4 regions of the Synechococcus sp. N5 genome follow, and region 4 is predicted to be linked to each of the others. Evidence: predicted binding sites of a transcription regulator. Region 4 holds the regulator's gene; each other region holds the start of a gene.

Region 1 (3,448 bases), on a different contig from region 4:
CCAGGGGCAGCGAGGTTGCTCACCTGCGAGCAGGTCAGGCAATGGCGGAACTTGAGGCTGCGCACAGGGCCCAGCAGCAAGGTGTGACCAGGTGGAAGGAAGCCAGGGAGTTCGTCAACTTGCTCGAACTAGCTGATGCCGCCGACATACAGACCGCCGCCGAGAACTACACGGGCAAGTGGGAGCAAGACGAGGTCACTGGGGACTACCTCGATCCGAATACCTAAGCACTCGCTAAAGCCTTGAATAACAGGCAAGTACCAGTCGTCTGGAACGATCTGATTCGTGAGGTGGAGCGGATCCGCAGGAGAAAGAACCAGTTGCCCCTGTCAGCCAGCTGGCATCGAAACGTGGGTATCGCCTAAAGCACTGTCCTTTCGAACTGGCTGAGGCCACTCCAGAAGCCATCAGGGAGTGGATCGATCAAATGCAGGACTCAGGACTTAGTGGTCTGACCATCAACAGCAAGTGCTCACTGCTGTCGGGGCTGGTCTCCATGTGCATGAAGTCTGGGTTGCTCCGAGGGATGGCGATGAACCCCTTTGATACTGCGGACTACAGCGCAGGGGAAGCAGACCACATCTATACAGCTGCCGAAAAGGACTATCGCGATCTGTTGGGCCTTTTGCCGAAGCTCCTCGATAGACAGCTCATCCCTGTCTTGATTCAGGTCTATTGCGGTACCCGGATTAGTGAAGTCAGAAAGCGGAACCGTGAAGACTTCGATTTGGAGCTCGGCACGATGCAAATTGCTTTAGGCACCGCAAAGAACAAGGCTTCTGTCAGGACAATTCCGTTGCCGCCCAAGGTTGTAGCGCTGCTGAACCAGTTTCCTTTTGAAAAGGGCTGGGGGACGGCCTCTCAAATCAATCTCAGGCTGAAGAGCCTCAACCCTTACCTGACCCCCATAGCTTTCGCCATGGCATTACAGACTTAGGGAGGAGCAATCAGGTAGATCCTGCTCACATCGAGGCACTGCTTGGTCATAGGCTTTCGATCAGTCAGATGTCTAACGTTTATGGACATGGATATGACCCAGAGGTTTTAAGAAATGCGCTGACTCCTGTATGGAAACAGATTGACTCGTGGTTGCTTGATTGAGGCAATTGCGTTTCTCTATGGTGCAGTCATTCATTTCAATCAAGAAGAGTCAGCTTGTGCCTGCATGCCTCTCTAAGGCTTCTGTTTTGCGCATAATGATGAATCACAAGGCAGCACTCTTGGCTCCATTCAGGGCCTTCTGGAAGGGTCTGGCGACCCCACATGTATACAGGGAGAAAGCATTTGCTTAAGCACCCATGTATACAGGGAGAAGCTTGCTGACTCCCTGTAAGTCAAAGCAAAGACATAAACACTCGTGGTTTGGAATCCACGTAAAAGAAATGGGTGACTCTGAATGCCTTCGGGAGTAAGTCGTCATTCGCGCCGTCAGACGCCAGGGATCAAGCAGCTTTAGGCACTGCTTAGTAGAGCCCGTTATCTGACCCCGTCAGCGTGACGCAGTAACACAGCGGCACCACCAGGAACTCAAGTGAAACCAATCCATTTTTGGATTGTCTTGATGGTTCATGTTTACGGAGTACGTGCTTTAGGCGGAGCCTACGGCAACACTTCCCAAGCCGAATCTAAGTGAATATCTATTCAGGTATTTCACATGACCATCTGCCAGGACAATGAGCTACCAGCAGGTGATTACAAGTTTTCCGCGTGGAAAAAAATTGATTGCCTCAATTGACACATGAACCTTAAACAAGGTAACCACACCAAAGAACGAAGACGGAAGTGTCGATCATCGATACATACCCATCGCCCAATCGATTGTTGACCTGGCAGGTGAACGAGTAGAGGCTCAGCAGTGGCAAAACGAAGCCCCCGCCTAGGGCAGGGGCTTTGGATCTTCTGATTAAGCCTTGATCACTTGGCGTAGGAAACTCCGCGGTAGGTCAGAGCAGGTTTGTTGGAGTCGCCAGCCACTTTTTGCTGGTCGTACTTCTGGCCGCGATAGGTCAGGGTCATTTGAGGTTCCTCAGAAATCCAGGTCCCCGTTCCTTGGCCTGGTGATCTGCGCCTTGCAGAAGCGAGGTGAACGTTGTTGGTAGCGGTTGCTACAGATCCCTTATAAGGGAGGCGTCAACCCATGTGTCGTTCGGGCGGATACACAGTGCGTTTCTAGCTGGATTCAGCTCAGTGCCCTCATCCAATATCCAGGCAAGCGGAGCCCCGAGCGATTGAAGCTCCGCTGCACCACCAGCTCTGCCAGTTGCGGTGCAATTCATTCGTAACCGCACTGACTTCAGTCAGATCGCGTTACTTACTACCGAATCGCAGACAGGGTGATCCGCTGCAGCTCTATAGAGCAGATCACCTGAGCCAAGCCCACCACCCTCTCGTGGGGACGTGTCTCTATTGAAGTCATAGCTCTGATGGTCTGTGCTTTGCCACAGCCAGACAGGAGTTCAGTCCACGAGTTCAGTGTCTTTGCGGACAAACCAGTCGCTCTCATCCGCGAATCTCTTATCGATACGGCGCCGAGTCTCAACAACGTGTCGGCGTTGTGCCCACAATTCGCCAACGAACTTTGCGAGTCGTTCTCGGCGATCCCCAGCCTGCATTGACGCTGATGGATCCTGCTCCGTTATTTCTGGATATCCAGAGGACATTCAGATCGTGATGGTTGAACTCAACCCTTAGCCAGATCTTTGGCTGGAGGCCATTCCCCAAAAAGAAACCCCCGCCGAAGGCAGGGGCTCCAAAACGTCTCTCGGGAGTGTGACCTTGTTTCCACCCCGTGAGGTGTTTTTCCTCACAGATCAAGCATCTCTACTCAGCTGACACTGCGGAAGTCGTGGGTGGACGGTTTTTCGCTTGTCCTCAGCCAGTTTCTTGAGCTCAGCCCATCTCCATGACTCCTCCTCGGTGGCTGTTTTTTGAGCTTTCCCGCCACTATGGGGCCTCGGCTGAGAACGAGGCCTCACACCATTTCCACGCAGGGGGATCCGTCAGCCAGCGATCAGATCCCCCGAGCCAAGACCGCCGTTTACCTCGGCATCTCGTCTCATCTCCACCCATAGCCACGGATCATGAATCGGGTCTACATCGACTGGCTCTCAACGCTGCCCTGCAACCGCAAGCCGCAGAAGATCAACGCATGGATAGGTGGCTGGGCTCCACTGCCTGAAGAGATTGATCTGGCTGATTGCGAGGCTTGGCAGGACCGCGAGATTCAGCGGAATCACAATGGCTTTGTCGCTCGCCTGTGGCGTTGGGTCAAGCGCTGATAAAAAAAGGGAGGTCGGCCCCTCAGCCTGCTCCCCGCTCGACGCAATGAAGGCATCACGCCTTCGCTGAACACTGTGCCCCGCGGAACCCTCCATCCATGGCCTCGCGCAGATTGCTTCGGCCATCCGAACTAAGCATTAAGGCTTAGTTGAAGCTCTGTAAGGGGATG
Region 2 (3,448 bases), on a different contig from region 4:
GCTATCGGTTCATGGCGGAGCAGATCGCAGCGGTCGACTCCCGCAATCCGATCACCGCATCACGGATGGCCAAGGTGTTCAGTCGCTGCGGCAGTTACGGCCCCGATCGTCAAATGGTCATGCGTCAGGCCATCGACCAGCTGGCCGCCAAGCCTTTATCGGCGAACACCGCTGAGGTGGTGCAGTTGCTTACGACGTGACCACCACCAGCACGATCACCGCGATCAGCAGGATCACCAGCCAGCGTTTTGCGTTGCTGCCCCGCCTGCTTTGCGGTGTGGACCGTGCAGCTCGGCTACCGGCCGCAAGGCCGCAGTTCTGACAGACCAGCCGCCCGGCCATGGATCGGTCGGCACGAAACCGGCGGCTTCCGCAGTTCTGGCAGACGGTGACGGCCAAGGTCTCTCGATCAGCGCTTCACCAGCTTGCCTGGCGTGAGCCAGTGAGTCAGTGAGTCAGTCAGACAACAGCCCGTCAGCCAGTCAGTCCCGTTGCCAGCCATCGCAGCCGGCTTTGGCGCGTTGGCGCTTGGTGCGCCGGTAGCTCTCGTTCTGTGCGGCCAGAGCATCACTCGCCGCAGCAACAGCCGTGCTGTCCTTGCCTTCCGCAATGATCAAACGGTTGATGGCCATGGCGTTGCCCAGGCGATTCAGCACCTGATCGATCAAGCGACACTGATCAAATTCGGCGCGCCCCGCAGCCGGGATCCCCAGCAGGATCAGGCTCCAACACGCAGCACGCCAGCCTTTCATCGATCAGCTCAGGGGCTGTAGGTGATGGTGCACTGATAGCGGCTGCTGGCTCCCACATCAATGCTCTTGCAAGTGGTGTTGGTGATCGTTGCCCCTTTCGGGATCACCCGCATCGCCTCAGCGGTGGCGAACTGCTCGGACGGCCCTTGGGCTGTGGCCCGCTTGCCACCGGCAAGAGCTATGGATCCCAGAAGGAGGCTCGCCATCAACAGCGCCGCGTTTCGCATCGTTAGGGCCGGAAGGGGGGCTTCTCCTTTCGGTTTACACAGAACGCTTCCAGGTGACAGCCGTCCTGTGTTCAACAGCCACCCCGGCACCAGCGTTGGCGTTGCGGCCTTGGTTCAGCGTTGGCTTCGCTGGCTGGACTCGGTGCAGGGATTGGAGGTGGCGGCAACAACCCTGCGGGCTGAACGGGAAGACGTCGCGACCCCCATGCGGCATCAAAGGGAACCACCACGAGGGGGATCGGTTCCGCACTCTTTGCCGGCCAGGCCAAAGCACTGGACGCGATCAGGGCTGCGATCAGAAGTCTCATCGCGCCATTTTGCCGATCCTGCGGCCTCATGCCGTCACGTCGGCTGCGTTCTCAGTGCCCTACCCCAAGGCCTCTTCAGACTTTGGAGTAGGAGACGCCGCGGTAGGTGAGAGCAACGCTATTGCGAACGGATTTGATCTGCTCAGCCCGATAGCTTTTGCCCATGTATTTCAGTTGGATTGTTGGCCGCGTCGATACTGCTTCTGTCTTTGCATATTTGTTGCCCAAGAAAGTGAGTTCCATGGCGTGAATAGGGATGAGTAAAAACTTTTTGAGTTCTACGTTCTCGCCCGAATGCAGCAAGGTTCCGCTTGATACCTAGCTCTTTAGTCATTGTTAAGGCTGCGTCAGCTTGATACAAGTTCTGCTCTTAACCCCTGTCCTGGCAGGAGAAAGGGGTTGATTCGACTTGTGGGATTTTGTGTTTATTGATGTGAAGCCGTTGAAATATTTGTTGGTTTTGTATGCGCTGTTGAACTTATCTTGATTGATTCTCTCAGGCTTCAGGCTTGGAGCGCTCCTCTGTTTGCACTTTGCTGCAGCGTTGGCATGCGGCAATCCTGTCTTTGTGGTGTTCCGGCAGCGTTAGCCGGAATGGGTCCACGTCAAATTCGTAGCCACAGGAGCAGCGGGCATGGAACTTCAGTTTTTTCGCTTTTTTGAGTCGCTTTAAAAGGGTGACGTTGCCAAAAACTTGATCGGGCTTGAACCGCTCCAGCTTGGTGCGTTCCTCCGGCGCATGCTTCACCCGGGCCTTGTGCAGGGCGTTGCGCACGGAGTTTTCACTGCCTTTGCCCAGGATCTTGGGGATCTGCAGGATCGATCGCCCTTCCTGCAGATACAGACGCTTGATCTCCTCGATCTCAGCACTTGTGAAGCCAGATTTCTTGCCCACCTGCTCCCTGCCTTTGATTTGAGTCTCTCAGGCGGTGCGCAAGCGCCATCCACGTTCTCGGAGGCGAAATGTCAGCCTGTCGGGATGATCCCACTCGACCCACTGCTGCAACGGCTGGCCGGAGTTGCCGGCATGGAGAGCGGTTGCAAGCGCCTTGTTGTTGTGCAGGGCCAGCTGGGGGATTTCGACTCGATCGAATACGCCCAGGCGCTGGTGCCAAGGCTGCCCCAGTTGGCGGCGCTTGGGGTCAAGGTTCAGCTGTTCGGCATTGGCAACGCCGCCAGTGCCGAACGCTTCGCGGCCTTCACCGGCTTTCCCCTCCAGCAGCTGATCGCCGATCCATCACCCCAGCTGCATCAGGCCCTGGGGTTGGAGGCCGGCTTGAAGCTCCCCGGTGGGCCCTGGCCTGGTTTTCTGTTGATGTGCGCCGGCGTGGGCTCGCCGGGCACCCTGCGCGAGGTGTTGCGCGGTTACACCGGAGATCGCTCGGCGGCCCAGATCTTCGACGACGAAGAGTGGGTTGAAGCCTTTCCTCTGCCGCGCTTCCGGGGGGCTCTGTTCCGCCAGGCCGGTGGTGCCGGGTTCCAGCGACCGTTTGAGCTCGCCACCAAGCGTTTGCGCAACATGAATGAAGTGCTCCGCAACTGGCGCACCTACGTGCCTTGTGACGACTACATCACCCAGCGCGGCGCCACCGTGTTGCTCGACGCCGATGACAGCGTGATCTATTTCCACCGCGCTCAAAGCCTGCTCGGCTACTCCGCCACCATGGAGCGCCCCTTGGCGTTTCTCGATGAGGTTCTGGCCCAGGGCTGAGCTCAACTGACTGTTTTCAACTGGCCGTCTTCACCTGACAGTGTGCTCGCGATACACCGCAAGAGCCGCCACCAATCCGCCAATGAACCCTGCGCTGTGGCCGATCCAGCTGACGCCAGCGGGTGAGACAACGGGGATCAAGGCGATCAGGGCTGAGCCGTAAAGCCAGAACGCCACCAGCCCCAGAGCGATGGAGAGGATGCGGCGTTCCAACCAGCCGATCAGCAGCATGTAGCCCAGCAGTCCGTAAACCACGCCTGAGAGTCCATGGCTTCGGGCGGGCCAGAACAGGGCTACCGGAATGTTGATCAGCAGCACCGACAGCCAGACGCTCATGTAATCGCGCATCCCCCGGCTGAGCACCAGCCAGCTCAGGGGCAGAAACGCCAGGCTGTTGGAGATCAGATGCCCGAAGCCGGCATGGCTGAATGGCGATGTGATCACCCCCCA
Region 3 (3,448 bases), 310 kb from region 4:
TGAGGTATTCGCCGACGGTGAGCTGCTCACCTGTGAGCCGGCCGAGGTGCTGCCCCTCGCCCAGCGCTACCTGCTGCTTTGAGCCCCACGCTGCTGGTGGTCCAACACGTGGACCACGAAGACGCCGCACTGGTGGAAGAGCTGGCGCGGCAGCGGGGCCTGACACTCGAGATCCTGAGGCCCGACCGGGGCGACCCACTGCCGGACCCCAGGGCGTGTGCCAACAGCATCGCCCTTGTGCTCGGTGGCCCAATGAGCGTGAACGATCACGACCAACCAGGCATGGACTGGTTGAGGGAGGAACTGGACTGGTTGAGGGCCTGGCACCAGCAACGCCGACCGGTGCTGGGCATCTGCCTCGGGGCGCAGCTCTTGGCTGTGGCTGCAGGGGGCAGCGTTCAACCGCTGCAGGTAGGAGCACCACCGCAGCAACTGAAGGAACTGGGGCTCGGCGCGATCCACTGGGTCGCGGATCCCAGTGATGAGGCCCTGCTCAAAGGGCAACCACGCAGCACTCTGGTGCTGCATTGGCATGGTGATCGCATCCACCTCCCGGCTGATGCAACCCTGCTGGGTTCTTCACTGCACTGCGCCGAACAGGTGTTTCGGATCGGAGCCCACGCCATTGGCCTGCAATGCCACCTCGAGATCGACGGCGATGCGCTGGAACGCTGGATCGCCAACGACCACGACTACGTGGTGAACGCCCTTGGAGCTGAAGGGCCCGATCGCCTGACCCAGGACTGGCGCAGGCTGGGCACCACGCTCCAGGAACAAGGCCGAAACTTCTTCAATGCTGTGCTCAATCAACTGATTGAGATCAGCCAGACCCACTAATTCCTACGCACAAAAATAAATAAAACCAAAAACTTTTCTGAAGAGGTATCAACCTGAACATCACTTCGGCATTTGCAAGAGCTTCAATATTTCTGTAGCAACAGCTACCGATCGTTCACTTCGCATCGCGCGAAGCGCAGTTCGCCTCAGGCCATGGAACGGGGACCTGAGCTTGCTTCGAGGACCATCCAATGACCACCCTTCTCTATCGCGGGCATCAGTACCAGCAAAACAACGCCACTCAGGGCAAGCCCGGGGTGCAGCTCGTGTACCGCCGCAACGTGTACCAAGCCCGCCAGATCAACAACCACCGCACTCCGGTGCAGCTGATTTACCGGGGCGTGCGCTACACGCGCTAGGCCAACTTCTTAATCCGTAGCAACTCGAACATTCCAGTTCCGAGGATTGAGGCGTAATAGATCCAGCTTCAGCTAAGACGTTGGATCTCATCACCTCTCGCCTCGACCAAGGCCTCGTGCAAGTGAGTCCCTCCAGCGTGCATGGCGTGTTCTGGCTGCAGACCCACTTTCCGTCTCAGGAATGGGATGCCCTGCTGTCTGGACAAGCCGCCTTTGGCATGGATTGCATCGATGACCTGATCACCGACGCACGTCAGGCCGGCCTGAACGTGGAGTGGGAAGCATCCGTCCCTAGCTGAACAAGCCTGAATTGAATTCCTGAAAAAGCCCCGCACACGGCTGTGTTGCAGGGCTTTTTTAATGGCGTCAACGACGCAGTAAGTTCAAGCCACCAAGCGGTTGAGCATCGGCAACTCAGACAGTTCATCCCTCCACTCCTGGGCCCAGAGGGCCTGACTGCGCTCATACACCTCCATCAATTGCTCCACGGCGCGCTCGTGGAAATCAACGCGCAGATCCAACAGCGGGAAAGCCGCTTCTCCGCTCACCTGCACCGCCGCTGACGTGCAGAAGGGAGAACGATGGTCACCACCGGCCGCTTCCCCGGCCAGCAGAGCCATCATCAGGCGGCGGCCGAGTTTCAAGCTGGGGTCGCTGGTGAGAAAGGCCTGCTCCATGGCTGCCAGCACGCCCTCATCCACCAAGCAATTGCCGGCAACAGACAGATCACGCTGATGGCGATGCCCTGCCCAAGGGCCGCAATCCTGCCCCGTCCAACAGGCCGTACGACCGTCCAGATCGATCAGGTGAAACTGACGCCGGTCGCGGTGCTGATCATCCGCAAGAAGGCTGGTGAGAACACTCTCGGCATCCGAACTCTGCTCCAGGCGCTCAAGGCCACAAATCCCCAGATACGGATTGGTGTGGGCCTGGGTGGCGACGGCACCAACCCCGGCGCGGATGTGAGGCACGGTGGATCCAACGGCCAGATGACAGGTGGCAACGGCCACACCAAAGCGACCGTTGCTGGGGTCCCGGGCCAGGATCGAAAAGGTCACGGCAGCTGACGGTCGAGCCGCAGCAACGTTTCCAGCAGCACCGCGGTGCCCGCCCAGCACTGCTCGTCACTGGTGAACTCTGCAGCGGAATGACTCAGGCCGCCCCGGCTGGGCACAAAAATCATGCCCATCGGCCAACGACGGCCAACCTCCTGCGCATCGTGGCTGGCACGGCTGGGGAGATGGCTGTGGGACAAGCCGAGATCGGCCGCGGCCTCAGCGATCGTGGCCATCACCACAGCATCAGCGGGGGTGGGATCAACGCTGAACTGAGGGTCCACCGCAATCGGGCAGCCCGTTTCAGCACCGATGCGCTCCACCTGCTGCATCAACTCCTCCACCAACTGATCGAGCACGGTCGGATCCACATCCCTGAGGTCAACCGTCAGGGCAACGGCGCCAGGAACAACGTTGGCGGCATTGGGCCAAACCTCCAGTCGACCCACCGTCGCCACCGGATCTCCGGGATGACGGGAGGCCATGGAGTCGACGGCAAGAACAAGACGCGAGGCCGTCACGAGGGCGTCCTGTCGCAACCCCATCGGTGTGGTGCCGGCGTGATTGGCCTGGCCCCTCACATTGATGCTGAAGCGACGCTGACCAACAACGCCCTCCACAACACCGATGGCATCGCCGCGTTGCTCAAGAACGCCACCCTGCTCAACGTGCAACTCCAGGAAAGCGGCATAGGCCTCATCGGAGCGGCGAGCCGAGGCCAGGGAAGGCCAATGGCCGCCGATGCGCGCCAGGTTGTCCTGAATCGGCTGACCATTGCTGGTGGCAAAACTCTCAGGGTCATCGGAGGCCGTGCCCGCCAAGCCCTTGCAGCCCACCATGGTCGACTCCTCGTCGGCAAAGGCGATCAACTCGATGCCGTGCCGCAGGCGCAGGCCCTGGTCTTGAAGAGCGCGGCAGGCTTCCAGACCGGCCAACACCCCCAGGGCCCCGTCAAAACGTCCACCGGTGGGAACCGTGTCGAGGTGCGACCCGGTCACCAGGGCAGGGCGGTGGGGATCGAGGCCTTCCAGACGTCCGATCAAGTTGCCAGCGGCATCAACACGCACCTGCATGCCGAGCTGCTTCATCCAGTGGGCCAGCAACTCACGGCCTTGCACATCCTCCGGCGAGAACCCGCGTCGACACACGCTTCCGTCCGGCTTAGCGCCAATGTTGGCCAGCTGCTCAATCGTTCCG
Region 4 (3,448 bases):
AACAACAGCTGACAGATGCCCTCATCGGCATAGATGCGGCAGTCAGCACCAGAACTGTTACTGAATTCAAGGGTGAGGTGACCCTCCCAGCTCGCTTCTGCCGGGGTGGTGTTCACGATGATTCCAAGGCGGGCATAGGTGCTCTTGCCCAAACAGATCACGGTGATGTTGGGGGGAACCCTCAACTTCTCCAGGGCCACACCGAGGCCATAGGAATGGGCCGGGAGAATGAAATATCGCCCATCTTCATCCTCATGAAGGGGAGTGGGTTCGAGGTTGGCCGGGTTGAACCTCTTGGGGTTCATCACCGTGCCTGGAACATGCCGGAAGATCAGAAATTCCTGGGGAGAAAGGCGTAGGTCATAGCCGTAGGAGGAGCAACCAAAACTCAGCACTGGCCGCAGCTTCTGCTCCGGCTCCAGGTGACGGACCAAACCGCTCTGGAATGGCTCGATCATTCCCTGCCCGGCCTGTTCAGTGATCCAGCGATCGCACTTGAGCATCAGAAACCTCGGCGCAACTCCGTGACTTGATCTGCCATCTCCACCACACCGGCGGGGATGGCAGGTCCAGTGATGATCACATCCATCGAAGCGGGCCGCTGCTCAAGGGCTGCAATCACGTCCGCCTCATCCAGGTATCCGAAGGCCACGGCAAGGCCGAGTTCATCCAACACCAGCTGATCGAGATCTCCCTGGATCAGATGCTGACGGCAGATGGACCAAACCTCAGCCACCGCCTCCGCACCACCGGGATGCCCCGGCGAGGAGAGGCAGAGGGGCACTTCCGGCCGCAGCCAGACGAGGCCTCCGCAGAGCTGCACCCGGCCGGCCGGTCCCTGCTGCACGCCCCCTTTGAGGAACTGACTGATCAGAACACGACTGCCCAAGCCGGCAGCTCGCATGGCCTGGCTGAGAACACTGGCGAAACTGCCTCGATAAGGCGCCGTATGCACTTGCAGCTGCCCTTCGGGAGCCACCAGATGTAGGGGTGGCGGATCAGAGACGGCAGGCAAGGGCCTCAGGCCCGCCCGTTGCAAGGCCTGCTGATCCCGATCCAGGGAATTTTGGAAGGATTGGGGGTCGGCGAGGCTTGTGGTCATCACGGAAGCATCTGTCCGGGCGACCCCGGCAAGACCTTGAATGTAGCGGCGAGATCACATTCCACAAGGGGATTGACACCACCCATGGTGTTTGGACAGTGCGAGAACCAACCGCCTGCGAGGCTTGACGAACTGCACACCACCGATGAGCCAATCCCCTGAACAACGCACTGATGGCCGTCGCCCGCAGCAGTTGCGACCGTTCTCGGTGACCTGGAATCCCATGGGGTTTGCCTTGAGCTCCCTTGTGGTTCACACCGGCCGAACCGCTGTTCTCTGCAGCGTTTGCTTAGAGGACAAAGTTCCCCGCTGGCGCAAGGGAGAAGGATTGGGATGGCTCAGCGCCGAATACCGGTTGCTGCCCGGATCCACCCCACAGCGACAATCACGGGAGCTGATGAAACTCTCGGGCCGCACTCAGGAAATTCAGCGGCTGATCGGCCGAAGCCTGCGCGCCGTGATCGACATGAAGCGTCTAGGAGAGCGCACCTTGCTGATCGACTGCGACGTGATCCAAGCGGACGCCGGCACCCGGACGGCCTCGATCACCGGGGCTTGGCTCGCCCTGGACCAAGCCTGCCGATCCCTGGTGGACCAGGGAGTGCTGGAGCAATCACCCCTGATCGATCAGGTGGCGGCTGTATCCGTGGGCTTGGTTGATGGCCAGGCCTTGCTGGATCTGGACTACAGCGAAGACAGCCGAGCCGAGGTGGACCTGAACGTTGTGCAGTCCGGCGATGGCCGTCTGCTGGAAATCCAGGGAACTGCGGAGGGTGCGCCCTTCAGTCGCAGGCAACTCAATGAGCTGCTGGATTTAGCAGAGCCGGGATTGACATCCCTGATGCAGGCGCAACGCCAGGCCTTCAAGGAGCACAGCAGCGTTACGTAATAACCGCTACATGGCGGCCACCGCCGGCTCCGTAACTTCGCCACACAAGGGGGATGTCATGACCAGTAGCCGAGGTTTCAGCCGATACGCCCCGCAGATGGTGGCTCCAGCTCCCAGCGCAGAGCCCGCCAACCGTTCTCTGCTGGAGATCATCCGGGATCTCGATGGCGCCAGCAGTGAACTGGTGGATCGCAACAAGACCATCTTCTTCCCCGGAGATCCCGCAGAACGGGTGTATCTGATCCGCCGGGGAGCCGTTCGTCTGTCCCGCGTCTACGAATCGGGAGAAGAGATCACCGTGGCCCTGCTCCGCGAGAACAGCCTCTTCGGGGTGCTGTCACTGCTGACAGGTCAACGGTCCGACCGGTTCTATCACGCTGTGGCCTTTACCCGGGTCGAAATGGTGACTGCACCAGCGACCTCCGTGAAGGCCGCCATCGAAGCAGACACCAGCGTTGGCCTGCGCTTGCTTCAGGGTCTCTCCAGCCGGATTCTGCAGACCGAGACGATGATTGAAACCCTCACCCATCGGGACATGTCATCCCGACTGGTGAGCTTCCTGCTGGTGCTTTGCAGGGACTTCGGCGTGGCAGATGAGCTGGGCATCACCATCGACCTGCGCCTGTCCCATCAGGCCATCGCTGAAGCAATTGGCTCAACACGCGTGACAATCACGCGTCTGCTGGGAGACTTGCGTCAATCCGGTTTGGTTCAGATTGACCGCAAGAAAATCACGGTTCTGGATCCGATCGCGCTGGCCAAACGCTTCAGCTAGGCCTGCCATCGCCCGACTTGTGCAGCCATGAGCGGCTGGGCACTGATTCTGGTTCTGTTGGTGCTCGGGGGCGTGCTGTCGACCCTGGGCGACCGTTTGGGCAGCCGCGTCGGCAAAGCGCGACTGAGTTTGTTCAGCATGCGCCCACGGCGCACCGCCGTTTTGATCACGGTGTTGACCGGCAGCCTGATCAGCGCACTCTCACTTGGCCTGATGCTTCTGGTGAGCCGGCAGTTGCGGGTTGGCCTGTTTGAACTGGATGCCCTGCAGGAGAAACTCCAAGACAGCCGTCAGCAGCTGGAGGCAGCCGAGCGGGAACGAGACAAGACCCAAACAGAAACCAAACGGATCGCCATTGAGCTCGAGCAATCGCAGCAACGGGCCAACACCCTGCGCCTCGAACTCGCTCCTCTTCAAAAGGAGCTGGCCCAACTCAAAGCCGAACGTGAACGCCTCAGCCAGGACATCGCCTCCCGCGATGCGGACATCCAGCGCACGGAAGCCGAACTCAACAGCGTTCGCAGCCGCATCCGAGCCGGTGAGCAGGAACTCAAAGAACTGGAACGCAATCTGGTCGCCTTGAGGCGTGGATCTGTGGTGATCAGCAGCGGACAGACCTTGGCAAGAGCAACGGTTCGACTCGATGCTCCGGACCAGGCCAAACAGGCTGTCGACAGGCTGT

Evidence for each region. Region 4 encodes NtcA, which controls nitrogen genes in cyanobacteria. Its sites were predicted from a motif close to GTANCNNNNGNTAC; they were not measured.
Region 1: a site for NtcA is predicted at 2,096-2,109, ahead of DXY03_RS04740 (DUF4278 domain-containing protein). Genes of this name have one in related genera too.
Region 2: a site for NtcA is predicted at 1,592-1,605, ahead of DXY03_RS00430 (DUF4278 domain-containing protein). Genes of this name have one in related genera too.
Region 3: a site for NtcA is predicted at 932-945, ahead of DXY03_RS07125 (DUF4278 domain-containing protein). Genes of this name have one in related genera too.

What each region holds. Positions count from the first base shown of each region.
Region 1 covers NZ_UCNI01000004.1:164-3,611, reverse strand. The annotation lists gene DXY03_RS04750 (hypothetical protein) at 42-227, shown strand; gene DXY03_RS04745 (hypothetical protein) at 527-937, shown strand; gene DXY03_RS04740 (DUF4278 domain-containing protein) at 1,915-2,016, opposite strand; gene DXY03_RS04735 (hypothetical protein) at 3,081-3,278, shown strand.
Region 2 covers NZ_UCNI01000001.1:76,377-79,824, forward strand. The annotation lists gene pepN (aminopeptidase N) at 1-200, shown strand, start outside; gene DXY03_RS00415 (transcriptional regulator) at 190-399, opposite strand; gene DXY03_RS00420 (hypothetical protein) at 483-752, opposite strand; gene DXY03_RS00425 (hypothetical protein) at 761-958, opposite strand; gene DXY03_RS11760 (hypothetical protein) at 1,051-1,287, opposite strand; gene DXY03_RS00430 (DUF4278 domain-containing protein) at 1,363-1,590, opposite strand; gene DXY03_RS00435 (hypothetical protein) at 1,784-2,182, opposite strand; gene DXY03_RS00440 (peroxiredoxin-like family protein) at 2,267-2,998, shown strand; gene DXY03_RS00445 (rhomboid family intramembrane serine protease) at 3,029-3,448, opposite strand, start outside.
Region 3 covers NZ_UCNI01000006.1:335,483-338,930, reverse strand. The annotation lists gene ureC (urease subunit alpha) at 1-82, shown strand, start outside; gene DXY03_RS07130 (type 1 glutamine amidotransferase) at 79-837, shown strand; gene DXY03_RS07125 (DUF4278 domain-containing protein) at 1,029-1,196, shown strand; gene DXY03_RS07120 (hypothetical protein) at 1,277-1,495, shown strand; gene DXY03_RS07115 (DUF1028 domain-containing protein) at 1,580-2,254, opposite strand; gene DXY03_RS07110 (Zn-dependent hydrolase) at 2,251-3,448, opposite strand, start outside.
Region 4 covers NZ_UCNI01000006.1:29,344-32,791, forward strand. The annotation lists gene dcd (dCTP deaminase) at 1-503, opposite strand, end outside; gene DXY03_RS05560 (cob(I)yrinic acid a,c-diamide adenosyltransferase) at 503-1,102, opposite strand; gene rph (ribonuclease PH) at 1,248-1,991, shown strand; gene ntcA (global nitrogen regulator NtcA) at 2,050-2,766, shown strand; gene DXY03_RS05575 (DUF3084 domain-containing protein) at 2,794-3,448, shown strand, end outside.